3 regions of the Kribbella sp. NPDC049227 genome follow, and region 2 is predicted to be linked to each of the others. Evidence: riboswitches for the same ligand, from Rfam matches in the RefSeq annotation. Region 2 holds a riboswitch; each other region holds the start of a gene.
What was found. Region 2 has a riboswitch for cobalamin ahead of ACGFH6_RS43040 (ribonucleoside-diphosphate reductase subunit alpha). Riboswitches for the same ligand answer to the same signal wherever they lie in the genome.

Region 1 (7,600 bases), on a different contig from region 2:
CCCGGTTCGTCCGGCACCTGCGCGAGTCGACGTCGATCGACCAGCGGTCGGGTGTGTCGGCCCGGTTCGCGGTCGCCGCGGCCGAGACGATCGCCGCCGCCGCGCTCCGGCGCAGCGCGATCACCGGCGAGGAGCCGGCCGTCGCGCGGCCGGTCGACCTGGAGGCCGTGCCCGCCGTACTGCGCGGCAAGCTCGAGTTCGAACCCGGCGAGGAAGGGCGCGAGATCGAGCTGCTCGAGTACCTGCTGCGTCGCTCGGTCGCCGACACCGCACGGGAGCGCTTCGCCGGTCTCGACCTCAGCCCGCTGGCCCACGCTGTTGCCGATGGCAACCTTGTGACCACGGGTGAGCGGGTGCCCGGCCGCGACGTGCTGGCCGCGCTGCCGGAGCTGCCGGTTCTGCACGACGTCGCGGCGCGCGCCGGCGTCGAGCCGGACGAGTCGCCCGGCCGCATCGCCGCCGCGGTCGAGCTCGCCCTGGAGGCGTTGTACCTGTCGAAACGACTGGCCAAGGACGCCGACAACGACACGACGATCTACGGGATCTGACATGTCCGCGTCGATACCGGAAGGCTGGTCGTACGGTCCGTGGCACGACGGGCCGGATCCGCTCGCCGCGCCGGCCGACCTGCGGGACGCGCTGGACGAGATCGGCCGCGACGTGATGAATGGCTCGTCGCCGCGGTCCGCGCTGGAGGAACTGCTCCGGCGCGGCACCCGGAACACCCAGGGCCTGGACGACCTCACCCGCAGGATGTGGGAGCGCCGCCGCGAGATCCAGCGGCGGCACAACCTCGACGGCACCCTGCGGGACGTCCAGCGGTTGCTGGACGAGGCGCTGGCGGCCGAGCGGCGCGAGCTGTTCCCGAACCCGTCCGACGACGCCCGGTTCAAGGAGGCCGAGCTCGACGCGCTTCCGTCGGGTACGGCGGCCGCCGTACGGGAGCTGGCCAACTACCAGTGGGAGTCGTCGGAGGCGCGGCAGAAGTACGAGGAGATCCGGGAGTTGCTCGGGCGCGAGCTGCTCGGGTCGCGGTTCGAGGGCATGAAGGAGGCGCTGCAGCAGACCACGCCTGAGGACGTCGAGCGGATCAACGAGATGCTCACCGACCTCAACGCGTTGCTCGCCGCGCATGCGCAGGACCGGCCCGAGGTGCCGGAGTTGTTCGACGAGTTCATGGCCAAGCATGGCGAGTTCTTCCCGGAGAATCCGCAGAACGTCGACGAACTGATCGACGTACTGGCGCAGCGGGCGGCCGCGGCGCAGCGGATGATGAACTCGATGACCGCCGAGCAGCGGGCCGAGCTGATGGAGTTGTCGCAGCAGGCGTTCGGCAGTCCGCAACTCGCCCAGCAGTTGGCGCAGCTGGACGCCCAGCTGCAGTCGTTGCGGCCGGGGGAGGACTGGACCGGGTCGGAGCGGATGAGTGGTGACGACCCGCTCGGTCTCGCCGACGGTGCGCGGGCGATGTCCGACCTCGCCGAGCTGGATGCGCTGGCCGAGCAGTTGGCGCAGTCGTATCCGGGCGCGCGGCTCGAGGACATCGACCTCGATGCGCTCACCCGGCAGCTCGGCGACGAGGCAACAGTGGATGCTCGCCGGTTGTCCGAGCTGGAGAGGCAGCTGCGCGACCAGGGTTTGCTCGAGCGAGCGCCCGATGGTTCGTTGCGGTTGTCGCCGAAGGCGCTGCGGCAGCTCGGGCAGACCGCGCTGGCCGACGTACTGCGGGCTGCTCGGGGATCGGGTGAACGCGACGCTGCGAATGCCGGGGCGGCTGGGGAGCTGAGTGGCTCCAGCCGGCAATGGCAGTTCGGCGACACCCAGCCGTGGGATGTGCCTCGGACCGTGCGGAACGCCGTACTGCGGAGTGCTACCCGCAGCGGGTCGGTCAAGCTGGATGTGGCCGATGTGGAGATCGCGGAAACCGAGCACCGGGCCCGGGCCGCGGTCGCGTTGCTGGTCGACACGTCGTGGTCGATGGTCCAGGAGGGCCGTTGGCTGCCGATGAAGCGGACGGCCCTCGCGCTGCACCAGCTCATCTCGACCCGCTACCGCAACGACGCGCTCCAGCTGATCACGTTCGGGAGGTACGCCGGAGTCGTCGAGCTGCCGCAGCTGATCGGGATGGAGGGCGCCTGGGAGCAGGGGACGAATGCGCATCACGCCCTGCTGCTGGCCGGCCGTCATCTGCGTCGTCATCCGGACGCGCAGCCGGTGGTCCTGATGGTGACCGACGGCGAGCCGACCGCGCACCTCGAGCCGGACGGTACGGCGGAGTTCTCCTACCCGCCCGAGCCGGCCACGCTCCGCAAGACGATCTTCGAGGTGGACCGCCTGGCCAAACTCGGCGCGTCGCTCACGGTCTTCCGCCTGGGCGACGACCCCCGCCTCAACGCCTTCGTCGACCTCCTCGCCCGCCGCAGCGGCGGCCGAGTCCTCGCCCCCGACCCCGACGGCCTAGGCGCCGCCGTGGTAGGCGACTACCTCCGAACCCGCCGCAAACTCTGAACCGGTTGCCGTGGGCACCTATCAGGTGCCCACGGCAGGTTTCAGCTTCGGGCTGTCCGGGCGGCCTCGACGAGGTGTCGCAGGGCGGGCGCGACCTCGTCGTAGGTGCGGGTTTTCAGGCCGCAGTCGGGGTTGATCCAGAGGCGGGCGGCGGGGACTGTGGTGAGGGCGTGGGCGATCAGGTCCGAGAGTTCGTCGCGGGTGGGTACGCGGGGCGAATGGATGTCGTACACGCCTGGCCCGACGCCGCGGCGGAACCCGGAGGCGGCCAGGTCGCCGAGGATCTCCATGCGTGACCGCGCGGCCTCGATCGTGGTCACGTCGGCGTCCAGTCCGTCGATCCCGGCGATCACCGCACCGAACTCCGAGTAGCACAGATGCGTGTGGATCTGGATCTCGGCGGACGCGCCGCCGGTGGCCAGCCGGAACGCACCGACCGACCAGTCCAGGTACGCCTTCTGCTCCGCCGATCGCAATGGCAGCAACTCGCGCAGCGCGGGTTCGTCCACCTGCACGATCCTGATCCCGGCCGACGCCAGGTCGGCCACCTCGTCCCGCAGGGCCAGCGCGACCTGATCGGCAGTGATGGCGGCGGGCTGGTCGTCGCGGACGAAGGACCAGGCCAGGATCGTCACCGGCCCAGTCAGCATCCCCTTCACCGGCCGCTCGGTCAGCGACTGCGCGTACGACGCCCAGCGCACGGTCATCGGCTCGGGTCGTGACACGTCGCCGTACAGGATCGGCGGCCGGACGCACCGGCTGCCGTACGACTGCACCCAGCCGTGCTTGGTGGAAGCGAAGCCGTCCAGCTGTTCGGCGAAGTACTGCACCATGTCGTTGCGCTCGGGCTCGCCGTGCACGAGCACGTCCAGTCCGAGTTCTTCCTGCAGGCTGATCACCCGCGCGATCTCGGCCCGCATCCGCTCGTCGTACGTCGCCTGGTCGATCCGGCCGGACCGCAGCTCGGTGCGGGTTCGCCGGAGGTCCGCGGTCTGCGGGAACGAGCCGATCGTGGTGGTCGCGAGATCCGGCAACCCGATCGACTCCTGCGCGGTCCGGCGTTCGTCGTACGGCGCTCGCTGCCGATCCTCGGGCCGGATCGCGGCGACCCGGTCGCGGACCGCCTGCTCACGAGCGAGGCCGGATTCCTTCAGCGGGCCGCGGGACGGACTGTCGAGGTTCACCAGTACGCCGGGCTCGTCCTCGCTGAGCGCACGGCCGAGCCGGACTACCTCGTCGACTTTCTGCCGCGCGAACGCGAGTCGCGCCCGCACCTGCGGATCAAGCTCGTCCTCCGCATCCACGTCGTACGGCAGGTGGAGCAGCGAGCACGAGGTGGAAACCGCGAGCCGGCCGACGGAGCCGAGCAGCTGCACGCAGGTCGACAACGCTTCACCCAGGGGAGTGCGCCAGACGTTCCGGCCGTCGACCACCCCGGCGAAAACGGTCTTCCGTTGGAGGGCAGGCAGGACGGCCAGTCGGTCGACCAGTCCAGGAGTGGACACGAGGTCGACCGCCAGCCCTTCGACCGCGGTGGACGCGAGCACCGGCAGGGCAGCACCGGGATCTCCGAAGTACGTCGCGACCAGGAGACGCGGGCGTTCGGTGAGCTTCGCCAACCGGTCGTACGCGCGACGAAGAGCGTCGAGCTCAGCCGGTGTGCGGTCCTGGACCAAGGCCGGCTCGTCCAGCTGCACCCAGTCAGCTCCCGCGGCATCGAGCCTGCCGAGCAGTTCGGCGTACGCCTCCAGAAGACGGTCGAGCAGGCTGAGTGGTTCGAAGCCCGGAGTTGTGGATTTCGAGAGCAGCAGGAAGGTCAGTGGTCCGATCAGGACCGGGCGGGTTTCCACGCCGGCTTCTCGCGCGGCCGCCAGGTCCTCCAGTGGCTTGGCCGGGTCGAGCCGGAACACCGTGTCGTCGGTGAGCTCGGGGACCAAATAGTGGTAGTTGGTGTCGAACCATTTGGTCAGCTCCAGCGGCGCGACCTCGGCGTGGCCACGCGCCATCGCGAAGTACGTGTCGAGTCCGGAGCGATCGAGGGCGCGGAAGCGCTCGGGAATGATCCCGAACAGCTGCACATGGTCGAGCATCTGGTCGTAGTACGAGAAGGTGTTGCCGGGGAGAACGTCGAGTCCGCGGCCGGCCAGGTCGCGCCAGGTGGCGGCGCGCAGTTGGTGGGCGGTCGCCTCGAGTTCGGCCGCGTCGCTGTCGCCGGACCAGTACTTCTCGACGGCCTTCTTGAGTTCGCGGTCCGGGCCGATGCGCGGATAGCCCAGCACTGTCTTGATGGTGTTCACGTCTCTCTCCTCGCGAGCGTGCCAGGGATCGGCGGGGTCGCGGAGACGCCGGACGGGTCCTCCCACGAGACCACCGATCCACCGCGCACCGGGTGGTGCGCGGACCGGCGGCAGGTCTTCGGACTCACGGGCAGTCCGGTCGGTCCGACCGGTCGGCCTACTGGCCGTCGCTTCCCGGACGCGGGCGTCCAGTGCTGTCTGACGGCTGTCGTTCCCGTTCACCGCTGCGGGGCAGTCCCGGATTCACACCGGGTTCCCTCTTGCCTCGCCTCGTCGTCGACCACCCGACCAGGCGAACCGTCGGCAGTGCCGAGCGTACCCCGCGGGCACCGCGACGCGCCGGACGGCGAGACGAACACCACTCGCGCGATGCCCGCCGTCGACGCGACGAAACCCCGGGAGCGATTCGCCGGAAGGTTTCGTTGGTGGACGTGCCGATTGTCTTGCGTTGTCAACGGGGGAAGGGTTTTCCGGCCTTCGACCTGTGGGCAGAGTCACGTCGGCATCGTGAGACCAGTGTTCAACTGGACTGGTTTTTGGGCTTACTCTGAGAGCAACGCCCCCGCCACTGGAGTCGATGGGCCAGCGGGCCACCTCACCGCGCTCAGAAGCACCGCCCGAACCTCAGGGAGTGATCGTGCCGAAACTCGTCTACGACTTCGCCGAAGGCAACAAGGACATGAAGGAGCTGCTCGGCGGGAAGGGGGCGAACCTGGCCGAGATGACCAACCTCGGCCTGCCGGTGCCACCCGGATTCACCATCAGCGCCGAGGCCTGCCGGGCGTACCTGGCCACCGGCTCGGTGCCACCGGAGTTGGCCGACGAGATCGACCACCACGTCGACGTACTGCAGCAGAAGATGGGCAAGAAGCTCGGCCAGGCCGACGATCCGCTGCTCGTCTCGGTCCGGTCCGGCGCCGCCGTGTCGATGCCCGGGATGATGGAGACCGTTCTGAACGTCGGCCTGAACGACGACTCGGTGAACGGGCTCGCGCATCACTCCGGCAACCCGCGGTTCGCCTGGGACGCGTACCGCCGGCTGATCCAGATGTTCGGCAAGACCGTGCTCGGCATGGACGGCGACGTGTTCGAGGACGCGATCGAGGCGGCCAAACAAGCCAAGGGCACCCGCAACGACCTCGACCTGGACGCGGACGACCTGAAGCGCCTGGTCGAGACGTTCAAGCAGGCCGTCCACGAGCACACCGGCCGCGAGTTCCCGCAGGATCCGCGGACCCAGATGGACCTGGCGATCGAGGCCGTCTTCGGCTCGTGGAACTCCGAGCGCGCGATCCTCTACCGCCGGCAGGAGCGGATCCCGACCGATCTCGGTACGGCGGTCAACATCTGTTCGATGGTGTTCGGCAACCTCGGCATGGACTCCGGCACCGGCGTTGCGTTCACCCGCGACCCGTCGAGCGGTCAGCCCGGTGTGTACGGCGACTACCTGCAGAACGCGCAGGGCGAGGACGTGGTGGCCGGCATCCGCAACACCGTCCCGCTGGCGGACCTGGAGCAGATCGACAAGACGTCGTACGACGATCTGATGGCGATCATGGCCAAGCTCGAGGGGCACTACCGCGACCTGTGCGACATCGAGTTCACCGTCGAGCGCGGCAAGTTGTGGATGCTGCAGACGCGGGTCGGCAAGCGGACCGCGGCGGCCGCGTTCCGGATCGCGACCAGCCTGATCGACGAGGGCGTGATCGACACCGACGAGGCGCTGAAGCGCGTGAAGGGTGCGCAGCTCGCGCAACTGATGTTCCCGCGGTTCGACGCGGATGCGGACACCGACCTCATCACCAAGGCGATCGGTGCGTCGCCGGGTGCGGCGTCCGGCACGATCGTGTTCACCTCGGCCGCCGCGGTCGAGGCCGCGGACCGCGGCGAGAAGGTGATCCTGGTCCGGCGCGAGACGAACCCGGACGACCTGCACGGGATGATCGCGGCGCAGGGCATCCTGACCAGCCGCGGCGGCAAGACCTCGCACGCGGCCGTGGTCGCCCGCGGCATGGGCAAGACCTGTGTCTGCGGCGCCGAGGAACTCGACGTGAACGTTGCCCAGGGCACCATCAAGGTGAACGGCACGGTGATCGAGGCCGGCGAGACGATCTCCATCGACGGGACCACCGGCGAGGTGTTCCGCGGCGAGGTTCCGGTGGTCGCGTCCCCGGTGGTGCAGTACTTCGAGGGTTCGCTGGCTCCCGAGTCGGGCGACGAGCTCGTGGCCGCGGTGCACCGGTTGATCACGCATGCGGACGAGGTACGGCGGCTCGGCGTACGGACCAATGCGGACACCGCGGACGACGCGGCCCGGGCGCGGCGGTTCGGGGCCGAGGGGATCGGGCTGTGCCGGACCGAGCACATGTTCCTGGGCGAGCGGCGCGAGGCCGTCGAGCGCCTGATCCTGGCCGACAACGACGGTGATCGCGATGCGGCGCTGGCCGAGCTCGAGCCGTTGCAGCGCGGCGACTTCCTGGAGTTGCTGGCCGCGATGGACGGGCAGCCGGTGACGATCCGGCTGATCGACCCGCCGCTGCACGAGTTCCTGCCGTCGATGGAGGATCTGGCGGTCAAGGTCGCGCTGGCCCGCGAGCGCGGTGAGGACCCGGGTCACGATGCCGCGCTGCTGACGGCGGTCGAGCGGCTGCACGAGGAGAACCCGATGCTCGGCCTGCGGGGTGTGCGGCTGGGTCTGGTCATCCCCGGGCTGTTCGCGATGCAGGTCCGGGCGATCGCGTCCGCGGCCATCGAGCTGAAGCAGCAGGGCAAGGACCCGCAGCCGGAGATCATGA
Region 2 (7,600 bases):
CGACGCGGCCCGCCAGGCCGCCGTACCCAAGATGGTCGCGCAATCGATCGCCTGGGCCTACGAAGCCGGTGCTGGACCGGCCGTGGAGACCACCCCGCTGGACGAGTCGGCACCGGACCCGCGCGGTACGACGGTGTCCGCGATCCGCGCGCTGGAGGACGGGGCGGCCGAACTCCCGGAGTACGTCGTCCTGCGGTACGGACTGCTCTATGGCCCGGGCACGTGGCTGCGCCGCGGCGGGTTGGCGGACGACGTACTACGGAGCGAACGGCCGGCCGATCACCCCGGTGCCGCGTTCTTCGGCGGCCTCATCGAGGGCGATGGTGTCTTCTCGTTCCTCCATGTCGAGGACGCGGCACGGGCTGCCGTCGACGCCCTGAACTGGCCGAGCGGCGCCGTCAACGTGGTCGACGACGAACCGGCACCGACGCGCGAATGGCTCCCCGTCTTCGCAGCGTCCGTGGGAGCCCCGGCTCCGGCCCTGGCGTCGGGTCGCAGACCGTGGGAGCGCGGCGCCGACAACGCCCTGGCCCGCTCGCGCGGTTGGACGCCGCTTCACCCCAGTTGGCGCACCGGCTTCAGCGCGGAGTGACCGCCTTCAGGGCGAAGAGGAGGGGGATGCGTGGGGCGTCGTCGGGGAGGCGCCACCAGCCCTCGGCGGTCTGTTTCATCCTGGGCCAGCGGGGCCACTGCAGGACCTCTGATTCACGCAGGGTCGTGACGTGGAAGCCGGTGGACGCGAGGGTGGTGACCACCTCACCCAGGCCGTGCATCCATTCGTAGCTGGTCTGACGGCCGGGCACCGCGTCGCCGGTGTAGGTCACGGTCGAGTCGTGGGCGATCGGTCCGCGGCCTTCGAGGTAGTCGGCGCGGATGATCAGGTCGTCGGACTCGCCCGGCAGCGACACCGGCCGCATCGCGTTCAGCAGTGGGTGGAACTCCACGACGTACAAGGCGCCGCCGGGCTTGAGGAGGTCATGGACCACGCGCGCCCAGTGCTCGAGATCGGGCAGGTAGCACAGCGCACCCTTGCCCGTGTAGACGACGTCGAACGTGCGGCCTTGCACCGCCTCCACAGCGTCGTACACATTCGCGTGGACGTAGTCGACCTCGACCCCGGCGTCGGCAGCGATCTGCCGCGCCTCCTCGAGCGACTTGGCCGACAGGTCCAACCCGGTCGTCCGCGCCCCGCGCCGAGCGAAAGCGATGGTCTCCGTCCCCAGATGACACTGCAGATGCAGTACGTCGCGACCCTCGAGCGGACCGAGGTCCTCCCACTCGTAGTCGGCGAACCAGAACTCCGCCGGCTGACTGTAGAAACGGCTTGCCGCGTGCAGCGGCGCCCGCGCATCCCAGTCCGCCTCGTTGGCGGCCACCATCCGCAGTGTCTGCTCGTCCAGTTGCATAAGCGTCCTCAGGCGTCGGGGTCGTCTGGCAGTCGACCGTAGGACAGATCCTTGGCGCGGTCGAACGTATTGCCGGCCGGGTGATGCGGGTGCGGCAGCGCCGAGTCGGTGTCAAGGTCGAAGCCGACCGCCTCCTCCGACTCGATCACGTCGTCGGTCTTCGGATGGTGCTGGTGGTGCGGCAGGTGTTTGCCGAGAGAGTGCAGCAGACCGGAATGCTCGTCCTGCGGCTCGGTCTCCGTCATCGCCGGGGCCCCTTCGGTAGTCGCCCTGCGACGCCGGGCGGAGGACTGATTGTGACGCGTTCTGGTGGCGAGCGGGTGAACGGCGCCTGCTTGATCGCAGCATCCCCTTGTTCAAGGTTGTGAAATAAGCTTGAATAAGAGGTATGGCACGGGTGGAGTTGCATCGGTGGCCTGGGCATCCGGACGGGTTCACCCGGGCCGAGCGGTTGGGCGGGTCGTACGAGCTGTACTTCCCGGACCCGTTGGTCGGGCGCGAGTTCGACCTGAGCGACGACGTCCTCGCGGCCTTGGAGGACGCCGCCGGCGATCTGGCCCGCCTGGACGCGACGGCCGCCGTCCTGACCAACAGCGAAGCCCTGGCCCGCCTGCTGCTGAGGGCAGAGGCTGTCGGGTCGTCGCAGATCGAAGGGCTGGTGGTCGGCGCGCGCCGCCTGCTCAAGGCCGACGTACTGCGGGACCGGCAGCGCGACGTCACCGCCGAGGAGGTGCTCGGCGCGGTCGACGCGATGACCTGGGCGACCGAGTCCGTCCAGGCCGGCGACAAACTCGAGGTCGACCACCTGCTCGAGGCGCACCGGCGCTTGATGGCCCAGTCCCCCACACCCGAGTTCGGCGGCGAGGTCCGCTTCCTGCAGAACTGGATCGGCGGCCGCTCCCCCGCCGAGGCGTACTACGTCCCGCCGCCGGCGCACCTGGTGCCCGACCTGCTGGCGGATCTGATGACCTTCGTCCGGGAGTCCCGGCTGCCGGTGCTGGCGAAGACCGCGATCGCGCACGCGCAGTTCGAGACCATCCATCCATTTGCCGATGGCAACGGCCGGACCGGGCGGGCGCTGATTCACCTGATCCTGCGGGCCGATGGACTCATCACGCGAACCGTGCCGCCGGTGTCGCTGTCGCTCGCCACCCACGCGATGCAGTACGTCGAAACACTGACGGCGTTCCGGCATGTCGGTCGCTCGACCACTGCGAAGGCTCGGTCGGCGGCGAATCCGTGGCTGCGGATGTTCGCGATGGCCTGCAGCCACGCGACGGCGGAGGCCGCTCGCTTCGAGCAGACGGCGGCCGAACTGAAGTCCGCATGGCGCGAGCGAGCCGCGCCCGTCCGCGGCGGCTCGGCAGCCGACCTGCTCATCGAGGCACTGCCCGCCGCGCCGGTGCTCACGCTCGCGGCGGCGGCGCAGCTTGTCGACCGCTCCCAGCAGGCGACCAACCAGGGTCTGGCGAGGCTCGTCGAGGCCGGCATCCTGCGTGAGATCACCGACGGCCGACGCAACCGCGTCTACGAGGCGCCCGAACTGATCGACGCGTTCACCCTGCTCGAACGCCGCTTCGCCAGCCCGGCCGCGGACACCCGGATCGAGCCACCTAGCAGACCGGTCCCATCGAGGCCAGCACCAACACGCCACGCACATTGACTTTCGTCTCCCGAGCGAGCAAGAATTCGAACATATGTTCGATCGTACAGGGAGAGATGATGCCAGAGCCGTTCGACTGGGACATCCTGCACCGGCCATCGGCGATGGCCATGGTCCGGGGCCAGCTCGGCTTCAGCTGGATGGTGCTGTCCGGCCGGCTCGCGCAGTTGACCGACGACCAGTACTTCTGGCGACCTAGCAGCGAGGCGCTGACCGTCGTGCGCCGGCACTACACCGGACGGTTCCGATCACTCGGGTCCGGCGAGTGGGTCGCGCAGTGGCCCGACGAGCCGGACCATCGCGGGCCACGCACGATCGCCTGGCTGATCGCCCATCTCACCGAGACATTCTTCGAGCGCTGGGAGTGGACGTTCGGCACGAGCCAGCAGGGACGTGCGGACATCACCCTGCACGGGAACGCGCGGGATGCGGTGGCGTGGCTGACACATTGGGTCGAGGCCTGGCAGGACGCGATCGCCGCTCTCGACGAGGAGCAGGTGATGACGATCGGCCTGAGCCAGGCGACCGAACTGGACGCGGGCGAGCCGTTCGGTCACGTCGTACTGCGGCTGAATCGGGAGTTGATCCACCATGGCTCGGAGATCATGACGCTCCAGGATCTCTACGCGGTCGCTGCGTGAGTTGCGGGCGAGGACCACAAGATGTGCGACACGCGGCGTGGCGCTACCACAAGATCTAGGGGTCGCCACTTAGCATCACTACTGCTGGTGGTTCGGAGTGGCCGGTACTGCGAGATGTGGGCCACGCCGAGGCAACAGGGGAATCCGGTGCGAGTCCGGAGCTGCCCCGCAACGGTGAGCGGAAGCCTTCCGCGAGTCCTGATACCTGCCACCGGCGCGTGCACCGCCGGTGCACGCGGTCCGAGACCTCGCGGGTGGGTCGCAGGGCGTGGCGGCAGTGTTCCCGGCCGGTGCTGCCGGCCCCGTCGTGCGCCCCTCCGCGTGGCTCCGGTCCTCCGAACTCGTTTGGAGACAACACCTGTGACGATTGCTTCCTCATCCCGGGCGGCGACAGCCGACCAGTCGATCCAGCTGACCGTCGTACGCCGCGACGGCGGCCACACCGGTTTCGACCAGACCAAGATCTCGGTCGCCATGACCAAGGCGTTCCTCGCCGTCGAGGGCGCCGAGGCGGGCACCACCCACCGGGTCCGTGACCTGGTGACCGACCTGACCGGCCGGGTCGTCGAGGCCCTGACGAGCCGCGGTGACGCCCGCCGCAGCGTGCAGGTCGAGGACATCCAGGACCAGGTCGAGCTGGCGCTGATGCGCGCCGGCGAGCACCAGGTCGCCCGTGCGTACGTCCTCTACCGCGAGGAGCGCACCAAGGCCCGCACCCCGGCCGACCCGTCCGGCATCACCGACAAGCCCGCGCTCACCGTCCGCGCGGCCGACGGCAGCGCGGCGCCGCTCGACGTCGACCGCCTGCGCGTGATCGTCGCGGAGGCGGCCACGGGTCTCGACGCGGTCGACCCCGAGCTGATCCTCGACGAGACCCTCGGCTCCTGCTACGACGGCATCGCGCAGCACGAGGTCGAGCTCGCGCTGGTGATGGCCGCCAGGTCGTATGTCGAGACCGAGCCGCAGTACAGCTTCGCCGCATCCCGGCTGCTGCTCGACCAGATCCGTCGCGAGGCGCTCGGACGCGTCCACGGCGAGCCGCGGCAGGCCAGCCAGGCCGACATGACCGACGCGTACGCCCACTACTTCCCTCGCTACATCCAGCTCGGCATCGAAGCCGGGCAGCTCGACCCGGAGCTGGCGAGCTTCGACCTGGACCGGCTCGCCGCTGCGATCCGTCCCGAGCGCGACCTGGACTTCACCTTCCTCGCCCTGCAGACCCTCTACGACCGCTACCTGCTGCACATCGACAAGGTCCGGTTCGAGTTGCCGCAGGCATTCTTCCTGCGGGTCGCGATGGGGATGGCGCTGCGCGAGGACGACCGCGAGGCACGGGCGCTGCAGTTCTACGAGTTGCTCAGCTCGTTCCGGTTCATGTCGTCCACACCGACACTGTTCAACTCCGGCACCACCCGGCCGCAGCTGTCGTCCTGCTTCCTGACCACGGTCGAGGACGACCTGGCCGGCATCTTCCACGGCATCCGCAACAACGCGATGCTGGCCAAGTACTCCGGTGGCCTCGGCAACGACTGGACCCCGGTGCGCGGGATCGGCGCCAGGATCCGCGGGACCAACGGCGAATCGCAGGGCGTCGTACCGTTCCTGAAGATCGCCAACGACACCGCGGTAGCTGTGAATCAGGGTGGAAAGAGAAAGGGCGCGGTGTGTGCGTATCTCGAGACCTGGCACGTCGACATCGAGGAGTTCCTCGACCTGCGGAAGAACACCGGCGACGAGCGCCGGCGTACGCACGACATGAACACGGCGAACTGGGTGCCGGACCTGTTCCTGCAACGGGTCGAGGCCGGCGGCGACTGGACGCTGTTCTCTCCCAACGAGGTGCCCGACCTGCACGATCTGTACGGGCCTGAGTTCGCCGCGGCGTACGCGCAGTACGAGGCGGCGGCCGACCGGGGCGAGATCAAGGTCTTCAAGCGGGTCAAGGCGGTCGACCTGTGGCGGCGCATGCTGACCGTGCTGTTCGAGACCGGGCATCCGTGGATCACCTTCAAGGACGCCTGCAACCTCCGCTCGCCGCAGCAGCACGACGGCGTCGTCCACTCGTCGAACCTGTGCACCGAGATCACCCTGAACACGACCGTCGACGAGACCGCGGTCTGCAACCTCGGTTCGGTCAACCTGGTCGCGCACCTGACCGAGGACGGGCTGGACGCCGACCTGCTCCGCGAGACGGTGAAGACCGCGGTCCGGATGCTCGACAACGTCATCGACGTGAACTTCTACACCACCGCGGAGTCGGAGCGGGCCAACCAGCGGCATCGCCCGGTCGGCCTCGGTCTGATGGGCTTCGCCGACGCACTGTTCGCGCTGCGGATCCCCTACTCCTCCGACGCCGCCGTGGCCTTCGCCGACAGCTCGATGGAGCAGATCAGCTACCACGCGATCGAGGCGTCCAGTGATCTCGCCGCCGAGCGCGGCCGCTACTCGTCGTACGACGGATCGCTGTGGAGCCAGGGCATCCTGCCGATCGACTCGCTCGAGCTGCTCAGGACGGCGCGGGACGGCGACCTGATCGTTGACCAGAGCAAGCAACTCGACTGGGACGCGCTCCGGCAGAAGGTGCTGCGCGACGGCATGCGCAACTCGAACGTGATGGCGATCGCGCCGACCGCGACGATCTCCAACATCTGCGGGGTGAGCCAGTCGATCGAGCCGACGTACAGCAACCTGTTCGTGAAGTCGAACATGTCGGGTGAGTTCACCGTGGCGAACCCGTTCCTCGTGGCCGACCTGAAGGCGCGCGGGCTGTGGGATCAGGTGATGGTGTCCGACCTCAAGTACCACGACGGCATCCTGGCGGGGATCGAGCGGATCCCGGCCGACCTGCGCGAGCTGTATGCGACGGCCTTCGAGATCGACCCGATGTGGCTGGTCAAGGCGGCGTCGCGGCGGCAGAAGTGGATCGACCAGTCGCAGTCACTGAATCTCTACATGGCCGCGCCGTCGGGCCGGGCGCTGGACGAGCTCTACAGGTCGACTTGGCGGTATGGACTCAAGACGACCTATTACCTGCGTTCCCAGTCAGCCACCCATGTGGAGAAGTCCACGCTCCAAGGGACGGACGGCCGGCTGAACGCCGTACCCGTTGCGCTTCCCGAGCCCACCGGCGCCGTGTGCGCCATCGACGACCCGGACTGCGAGGCGTGCCAGTGACGACCGGATTGGGAGAGATCGCCGTCGGGGCGTCCCGGGTCGAGGTCGCCGACAAGGCGATGATCAACGCGCGGGCGGACGTGAACCAGTTGCTGCCGCTGAAGTACCGGTGGGCCTGGGAGAAGTACCTTGCCGCCTGCAACAACCACTGGATGCCGACCGAGGTGTCCATGCAGGCCGACATCTCGCTCTGGAAGTCGCGCGACGGCCTGACCGAGGACGAGCGGATGATGCTGAAGCGCAACCTCGGCTTCTTCGCTACGGCGGAGTCTCTGGTCGCGAACAACATCGTCCTGGCCGTCTACCGGCAGCTGACCAACCCCGAGTGCCGGCAGTACCTGCTGCGCCAGGCGTTCGAGGAGGCCGTGCACACGCACACCTTCCAGTACATCTGTACGTCGCTCGGCCTGGACGAGGGCGAGCTGTTCAACATGTACCGCGAGGTGCCGTCCATCTCGGACAAGGACGCGTGGGCGCTGAAGTACACCCAGCACCTGGAGGACCCGGACTTCCGGACCGGGACGCCGGAGAGCGACACCGCGTTCCTGCGCGACCTGATCGCGTTCTACGTGGTGTTCGAGGGGATGTGGTTCTACACAGGATTCGCGCAGATCCTGTCGCTGGGCCGGCGGAACAAGATGGTCGGCATCGCCGAGCAGTACCAGTACATCCTGCGCGACGAGTCGATCCACCTGAACTTCGGCATCGACTGCATC
Region 3 (7,600 bases), on a different contig from region 2:
GCTCGCGGGCCAGTTCCAGCAGGGTCCGGGCCGGCCCGAGTCCGCCGCACTTGGCCAGCTTGACGTTCACCATGTCAGCGGCGCCGTACCGGATCACGTTCACCAGGTCGCGTACGTCGTACACGGACTCGTCGGCGAGGATCGGCGTACGGACCCGGTCGGTCACCCAGGCCATGCCCTCGAGGTCGGCGGCAACGACCGGCTGCTCGACGAGTTCGAGGTCGCAGCCCGCGTCCTCCATCGCCCGGATGGCGGTGACCGCGTCGCGTCGGGACCAGCCCTGGTTGGCGTCCAGTCGCAGCGTCGGTTCCGGGCCGATCGCCTCGCGGACGCGCCGGACCCGCTCGACGTCGGCGCGGGCGTCGGTGCCGACCTTGACCTTCAGTACGTCGAAACCGTCCGCGAGCCGGGCCTGTGCCGCGGCCGCGAGCGTATCGGGATCGCCGACGGACAGCGTCATGTCAGTGCGCACGATGTCGACGGTCGAGCCGAGGAAACCGTGCAGCGTCTGCCCGCGTCGCCGCGCGGCGAGGTCGTGCAGCGCGACGTCGACCGCGCCCTTCGCGCCGAAGTTGCCGGCCGCGGCGTTCTGCACGCGGCGCAAGGCCTCAGTGAGGTCGTCCGGGCCGAGACCGTCCAGGGCCGCGGTGATCGGTCCCTCGACGCAGGCCTGCGACCCGGCGAGCGAGTCGCCGGTCACCTTCCACACCTGCGGAGCCTCGCCCCAGCCGCTGACCCCGCCGTCGCTCACCTCGACCAGCAGCGAGTCCGCGTGTGTCGCCGTTCGCAGTGCCGTGATGAACGGTGTGTGCAGCGGCGCCGAGACCAGATGCGTGCTGACCTTCATCGGACCCCTCCGAGGTCGCGCCGGTGGTTCCACGCCTCGAGCGCGATGTTCGCGATCAGCTTCTGCGCATCCGCGTCGGCCAGGTCGGACGTCGTACACACGACCAGCACGAACGGTTCGGCGTCGGGTGGGCGGACGATGCCGCCGTCGTGGCGGATCCGGGTGTCCCAGCCGTTCTTGTGCTCGACCCGGGTCCCGGCCGGCAGCAGGGCAGGGATCTCGCCGTTCCACTGGTTGCCGGCCAGCAGGTCGCGCAGGTAGTTGCCCGAGGCGCCCTGCTGATTGCCGACAGCAACCAGTACGCCGGCCAGACCCGCCGGGCTCATCAGGTTGCTGATGCCGGCCCGCACGCCCGGCCCGTCGTCGATCCCGCGCCGGATCGCGCTGTCGCCGGGGCCGTACTCCGCGAGCACCGTGTGGGCGGCGTCGATCCCGACCTGCTCCAGCACGAGGTCCGTCGCGAGGTTGCTGGACCGGGTGATCATCTCCGTCGCGAGCCACCCGAGCGGCACCTGCTCACCCAGCTTCGTCCAGGTCGCCGGCGCCTCGTCCTCGTCCGGGTTCACGCCGAACCGCCCGCCGGCCGCGGACGCGAAGTCGTTGTGCACGGTCACCGGCTGGTCGAGCGCCAGCTCACCCGCGTCTACCTTGCGCATCATCGCCATCGCCACCGGGAGTTTCATCGTGCTCGCGGAGTAGTGCGTCCGCTCCGCCAGATGCTCGAACACCGGTACGCCGTCCAGCCGCCCCAGCCAAACCCCGAAGGCGCCGCTCCCGTCGACGTCCCGGAGCAGTTCCGCGATTCCCATGCCGATCACCCAACCACACCACTGCCCTGGCAGACTGCGAAGGGTGTCCAGGGCAATCGGTCTCCTCCTCGGCTTCGCGGCCGACCGTGTTCTCGGTGATCCCCGCCGCTTCCACCCGGTGGCCGGCTTCGGGCAGGCGGCGTCCCGGGTGGAGTCCCGCTGGTACGCCGATTCCCGCGCGGCCGGTACGGCGTACACGGTCGCCCTGGTCGGTACGACGGCAGCCGCCGGAGCCGTGGTCGAGCGGCTGACCCGGAATCGTCCGATCGTCCACACGCTCGTCACCGCGGCCACGACGTGGACCGTGCTCGGCGCCCGAAGTCTGGAGCGCGAGGCCGAGGTGATGGCCGGGCTGCTCGAGGAGAAGGACATCCCGGCGGCCCGCGACCGGCTCAGCCACCTGTGTGCGCGAGACGCGACCAGTCTGGAAGCCGACGAACTCGCCCGCGCGACCGTGGAGTCGATCGCCGAGAACACCTCCGACGCGTGCGTCGCTCCGCTGCTCTGGGGCGGGGTGCTCGGCGTACCGGGGCTGCTCGGCTACCGCGCCGCCAACACTCTGGACGCGATGGTGGGCTACAAGTCCGCGAAGTACCTCAACTTCGGCTGGGCGTCGGCGCGGCTGGACGACGTACTCAACCTGCTGCCTGCTCGCGTGTGCGCCGTGCTCACCGGACTCGCCGCCGGCCGGCCCGGGCAGACCATCCAGGTCTGGCAGCGGGATGCGCGGAAGCACCCGAGCCCGAACGCCGGGCCGGTCGAGGCCGCGTTCGCCGGTGCGCTGGATCTGACCCTGGGCGGCACGAACAGTTACGGGTCGTACCAGGAGGACCGAGGCACACTGGGCGACGGGCCTACACCGGCGGTTGCGGACGTACGCCGTACCGCGGCGCTGGCCAGGCGCGTCGGTGTGGTTGCGGCTGGGGTCGCCGCTGGGGTCGCCGCGATCCTGGCCGTCGCCGGCCGGAAGGGAACACGATGGGGTTGAGTCACCGCCCGCTGCGGATCGCACTGATCCGGCACGGTGAGTCCGAGGCGAACCTGGACAAGTCGATCTTCGAGCGAGTACCCGACCACGCGATCCCGCTCACGCCGCACGGGCACGAGCAGTCGGCCAAGGCGGGCAAGTACCTGCGGGAGCTGTTCGAGAACGAGCCGGCCCGCGTGTACGTCTCGCCGTACGTGCGGGCCTTGCAGACGCTGGATTCACTCGGGCTGGACGACCTGATCGGTGAGCCCCGGGAGGAGCCACGGCTGCGGGAGCAGGACTGGGCCAACTACCAGGACACCGCGGACATCGAGCGGCAGGAGGTGCTCCGGGACCGGTTCGGGCACTTCTTCTACCGGTTCACCCACGGTGAGTCGGGGTCCGACGTGTACGACCGGGTGTCGACGTTCCTGGAGACGATGCACCGCGACTTCGAGTCCCCGGACGCGCCGCGGAACGTGTTGCTGGTGTCGCACGGGCTGACCATGCGGCTGTTCTGCATGCGCTGGTTCCACTGGTCGGTCAAGTTCTTCGAGACGCTGCGGAACCCGGACAACGCCGAAACGCGCGTCCTGCTGCGGCAGCCGGATTTCCGGTACAAGCTGGACCGGCCGTTCGAACAGTGGACGACGTACGAGCCGTCCGAGCGAGAGCGATCGGCCTGGCTGTAAGGCGGCAGCCGACAGGTTCACCCGCGCACGGCGGCGAGGATGAACAACGCCGCGAGCAGCATCGCCGCCACCCCGGCCACCATCAGCAGGAGTGCGAAACCGAGGGCGAACGCCCGACTCGCCGGCCCGGGGTGCTCCGGACTCTCACCGCGCCGACGAAGGATCCACCAGGGGCGGATGCGCTTGGTCCACGCCCACCGCACAACTGCGAAGCCCGGCGGGCCGATGACGGCTGCGAACGGAAGGGTGATCGCCTTGTAAGGGTCCGCAGTGACGAGGTACAGAACGAACAGGAAGACCAGGTAGACGGCCAGCATCACGCCAGGCCTGCTCAGGGAGCCCACCACGACAGAGACCACGCCGCGAGCCCCTGACGGTCCAGACACCAGCGCAGCGTACGACGGCGTCGGGTCCGCACGTGTCGCGACCGGGGCGAGGTGGTCGTCGTAGGCTGGGCGAGGCATTCTGGTCGACGGAACGGGAGCATCGGCATGGTTGTGGAGCAGACCCGGGAAGCGGTTCTCGAACTGTTGGCGAGCCTGTCGCCGGCGCAGCTGGACAAGATCAAGGCGGCGTTCGACACCCCGGACCACAAGCAGTGGACCTACCTGCCGGGTGCGGTACCGGGGCTTCCGCTGACGGAGCTGACTCCGGCCCAGCAGCAGTTGGTGGAGCGGCTCGTCGCGATCGGGTGCAGCGAGCGCGGTGTGGCCGACGTCTGGGCGGTGTGGGACGCGGAGATCATCGTGCGCGGGATCCCGGAGCTCCCGCCGTCGCGGGAGTGGGAGGGATCCGTCGTCGCCGACCGGTACTACCTCCGCGTCCTGGGTGATCCCGCCGGGACGGAGCCGTGGGCCTGGCGGCTGAACGGTCACCACCTGGCCTTGCACGTCACGCTCGTGGACGGGGCGATCTCGTTCACCCCGCAGTTCCTCGGGTCGAACCCGGCCGAGGTCCGGTCCGGGCCGCAGGCCGGCCGGCGTTTCCTCGCCGCCGAGCAGGACCTCGGCTTCCAGCTCCTGCACGCGCTCGAGCCGGCCCAGCGTGAGGTCGCCGTCGTCTCACCGGAGGCACCCGACGACATCCTGACCCGGCACGACCCGGTCGCCGACGCCAAGCTTCTCCACCAGGGCCTCGCGTACGGCGACATGACCGCGGAACAACGGCAGTTGTTCAGCCTCCTCATCGGCCAGTACGTCGGAAGGGCCGCCGGACCGATCGGGTTGCAGACCTGGCAGGACATCACCGACCAGGGCATCGAGCGCCTCAGCTTCGCCTGGGCCGGCGCGACCGAACCAGGCATCGGCCACCGCCACTACTACTCGATCGCCGGCCCGACGTTCCTGGCCGAGTACGACAACACCCAGGACGACGCCAACCACATCCACTCCGTCTGGCGAGACCTCCGCAACGACTGGGGCACCGACCTCCTCGCCGCCCACTACGCCCTGCACCGCTGAGGACCGCCAGGCCATCACAACCGCCGCCGTCCCGGTGCCGCCTCCCTCACGCAGGCACCGTCGGGGCGATTGTGATGGTGTGGCGGTTCGGGTCGTCGGATAGAGTCGCGCCCGTCAAGCGATGGCATGGGTAGGAACCCGGTGTGAGTCCGGGACGGTCCCGCCACTGTGACCCGGCGCCGTAGTCAGGCGTAGGGGAGTCAGGAACTGCCGCTGTCGCACCTCCGGACGGGGCGTGGACACCCCGAGGAAGGACCGGTCGCGCATGCCCGCGAACCTCCTGCTGCTCTCCACCGCCGACACCGATCTGCTCGCCGCCGCCGAGGCGGACGCCGGGTGGAAGGTCGCGAACCCCGCCCGGCTCGACCTCGCCGACCTGACCCCGTTGCTGGACGCGGCCGAGATCGTCGTGGTCCGGTTGCTCGGCGGTCGCCGGGCCTGGGAGGACGGCCTCGACGCGGTGCTCGCCTCCGGCAGGCCGGCGGTCGTGATCAGTGGCGAGGCCGCGCCAGACGCCGAGCTGATGTCGTTGTCGACCGTACCTGCGGGCGCGGTGACAGAGGCGCTGGCCTACCTGCGCGAAGGCGGCTCCGAGAATCTGCGCAACCTGGCCGGCTTCCTGAGCGACACGCTCCTGCTGACGGGCGACGCGTTCGACCCGCCCCGCACACTCCCGGCGTACGGCGTCCGCGGGACGTTCGTCGAGGATGAGCGGCCGGTGGTCGGGATCGTCTACTACCGAGCACACGAGATCTCCGGGAACACGGCCTTCGTCGATGCGCTGGCAAGTGCGGTCGAGGCCGCCGGCGCGCAGCCGCTGCCCGTGTACTGCGGGTCGCTCCGCGGACTCGACCCGACCAGCGATGAGAACGCCGGACTGTTCGACCTGCTGCGGAAGTGCGACGTCCTCGTCACGACTCTCCTCGCTGCCGGCGGGTCCGTCGCGGCCAACGCGAGCGCGGGCGGCTCGGACGATGCCTGGGACGCCGGAGCGCTCGCGTCCCTCGACATCCCGCTGATCCAAGGCCTCGCGCTGACCTCGACCCGCGAGCAGTGGCTGGCCAGCGACGCCGCGATCAGTCCGATGGACGCCGCGACCCAGGTGGCGATCCCCGAGTTCGACGGGCGACTGATCACGATCCCGTTCTCCTTCAAGGCGTACGACTCCGACGGTCTGGCCCGCTACGCGCCGGACCCGGAGCGGTGTACCCGGGTGGCCGGGATCGCGGTCGCGCATGCACGGCTCCGCCACGTGCCGAACCGCGACAAGCGACTCGCGCTGGTGCTGTCGTCGTACCCGACCAAGCACGCCCGGATCGGGAACGCGGTCGGCCTGGACACTCCGGCCTCGGCGGTCGTCCTGCTCGGTCAGCTCCAGGCGGCCGGGTACGACCTGGGCGATCTCGACGTGAACGAGTTGGAAGGCGACGGGCTGATTCACCGGCTGATCGCGGCGGGCGGTCACGACGTCGACTGGCTCACCGACGAGCAGTTGGCCAACGCCGTCGCGAAGATCCCGCGGTCGGTCTACCAGCAGTGGTTCGGTCGCGTCCCGGAGTCGTTGCGCGAGGCAATGACCGGGGCGTGGGGTGAGGCGCCCGGTGAGCTGTACGTCGACACGTCCGGAGACGAGCCCGCGATCGCCTTGGCGGCGCTGCGCTTCGGGAACGTCGTACTGATGATCCAGCCGCCGCGCGGCTTCGGGGAGAACCCTGTCGCGATCTACCACGACCCGGACATGGCGCCGTCGCATCACTACCTGGCGGCGTACCGCTGGCTGGAGGCCGCGCCGTCGGACGGCGGCTTCGGTGCGCACGCGGTCGTCCACCTGGGCAAGCACGGCACGCTCGAATGGCTGCCGGGCAAGGGGATCGGGATGGCGGCCGGCTGCGCGCCGGACGCCGTCCTCGGGAATCTGCCGATGGTCTACCCGTTCATCGTCAACGACCCCGGTGAGGGGACGCAGGCGAAGCGGCGCGCGCACGCGACCGTCGTCGACCACCTGGTCCCGCCGATGGCGCGGGCCGAGACGTACGGCGACATGGCGAAGCTGGAGTATCTGCTCGACGAGTATGCGACCGTTTCGGCTCTGGACCCGGACAAGGTGCCGACGCTGCGTGCGCAGATCTGGACCCTGATCCAGGCCGCGCAACTGCATCACGACCTGCATACGTCCGAGCGGCCCGAGGACGACGACTTCGACGAGTTCGTCCTGCACCTCGACGGCTACCTGTGCGAGATCAAGGACGTCCAGATCCGCGACGGTTTGCACATCCTCGGTGGTGCACCGGCCGGCGAGGCACGGGTCAACCTGGTGCTCGCCGTACTGCGTGCGCGGCAGCTCTGGGGCGGGTCGTACTCGATTCCCGGTCTGCGCACCGCGCTGGGGGAGACGTTCGGAGTCGACGAGGCGGCCATGCTCGCCGATCCCGGCCGGGCCGTGCCGGAGCTTGCCGAGCTGGCGACGCTCGCGGATCTGCCGGCGGTGAGTGGCGCCGACGGTGTCGACCTGCTGGAAGCCGTCGCGCGCAAGCTCGTCGTCGGGATGGAGACGCTGAGCTGGGAGGCCGCGAAGGTCCCGGTCGTCGTGATCGAGGTGCTCGGGCGGTCGTCGGAACAGGTCGAGGCGTCGCTCACCTTTGCCGCCGAGGAGGTCGTGCCGCGGCTCGCACGCACCGGTGACGAACTGACGAACGTACTGCGCGCCCTGGACGGCCGCTTCGTCGAGGCAGGTCCGTCCGGCTCGCCGACCCGCGGTCTGGTCAACGTGTTGCCGACCGGCCGCAATTTCTACGCTGTCGACCCGAAGGCGATCCCGAGCCGCA

Region 1: another riboswitch for cobalamin. It lies ahead of metE (5-methyltetrahydropteroyltriglutamate--homocysteine S-methyltransferase); the one in region 2 lies ahead of ACGFH6_RS43040 (ribonucleoside-diphosphate reductase subunit alpha).
Region 3: another riboswitch for cobalamin. It lies ahead of cobN (cobaltochelatase subunit CobN); the one in region 2 lies ahead of ACGFH6_RS43040 (ribonucleoside-diphosphate reductase subunit alpha).

What each region holds. Positions count from the first base shown of each region.
Region 1 is NZ_JBICST010000007.1:623,629-631,228, forward strand. Features, by position in the region: gene ACGFH6_RS32535 (ATP-binding protein) at 1-548, shown strand, start outside; gene ACGFH6_RS32540 (VWA domain-containing protein) at 550-2,508, shown strand; gene metE (5-methyltetrahydropteroyltriglutamate--homocysteine S-methyltransferase) at 2,550-4,805, opposite strand; cobalamin riboswitch at 4,897-5,122, opposite strand; gene ppdK (pyruvate, phosphate dikinase) at 5,443-7,600, shown strand, end outside.
Region 2 is NZ_JBICST010000012.1:120,454-128,053, reverse strand. Features, by position in the region: gene ACGFH6_RS43065 (NAD-dependent epimerase/dehydratase family protein) at 1-592, shown strand, start outside; gene ACGFH6_RS43060 (class I SAM-dependent methyltransferase) at 579-1,406, opposite strand; gene ACGFH6_RS43055 (hypothetical protein) at 1,415-1,651, opposite strand; gene ACGFH6_RS43050 (Fic family protein) at 1,795-3,069, shown strand; gene ACGFH6_RS43045 (DinB family protein) at 3,129-3,710, shown strand; cobalamin riboswitch at 3,782-3,938, shown strand; gene ACGFH6_RS43040 (ribonucleoside-diphosphate reductase subunit alpha) at 4,071-6,884, shown strand; gene ACGFH6_RS43035 (ribonucleotide-diphosphate reductase subunit beta) at 6,845-7,600, shown strand, end outside.
Region 3 is NZ_JBICST010000003.1:817,862-825,461, forward strand. Features, by position in the region: gene ACGFH6_RS16090 (mandelate racemase/muconate lactonizing enzyme family protein) at 1-847, opposite strand, end outside; gene ACGFH6_RS16095 (serine hydrolase) at 844-1,656, opposite strand; gene ACGFH6_RS16100 (cobalamin biosynthesis protein) at 1,700-2,644, shown strand; gene ACGFH6_RS16105 (histidine phosphatase family protein) at 2,635-3,315, shown strand; gene ACGFH6_RS16110 (hypothetical protein) at 3,333-3,779, opposite strand; gene ACGFH6_RS16115 (DUF3500 domain-containing protein) at 3,807-4,775, shown strand; cobalamin riboswitch at 4,842-5,005, shown strand; gene cobN (cobaltochelatase subunit CobN) at 5,041-7,600, shown strand, end outside.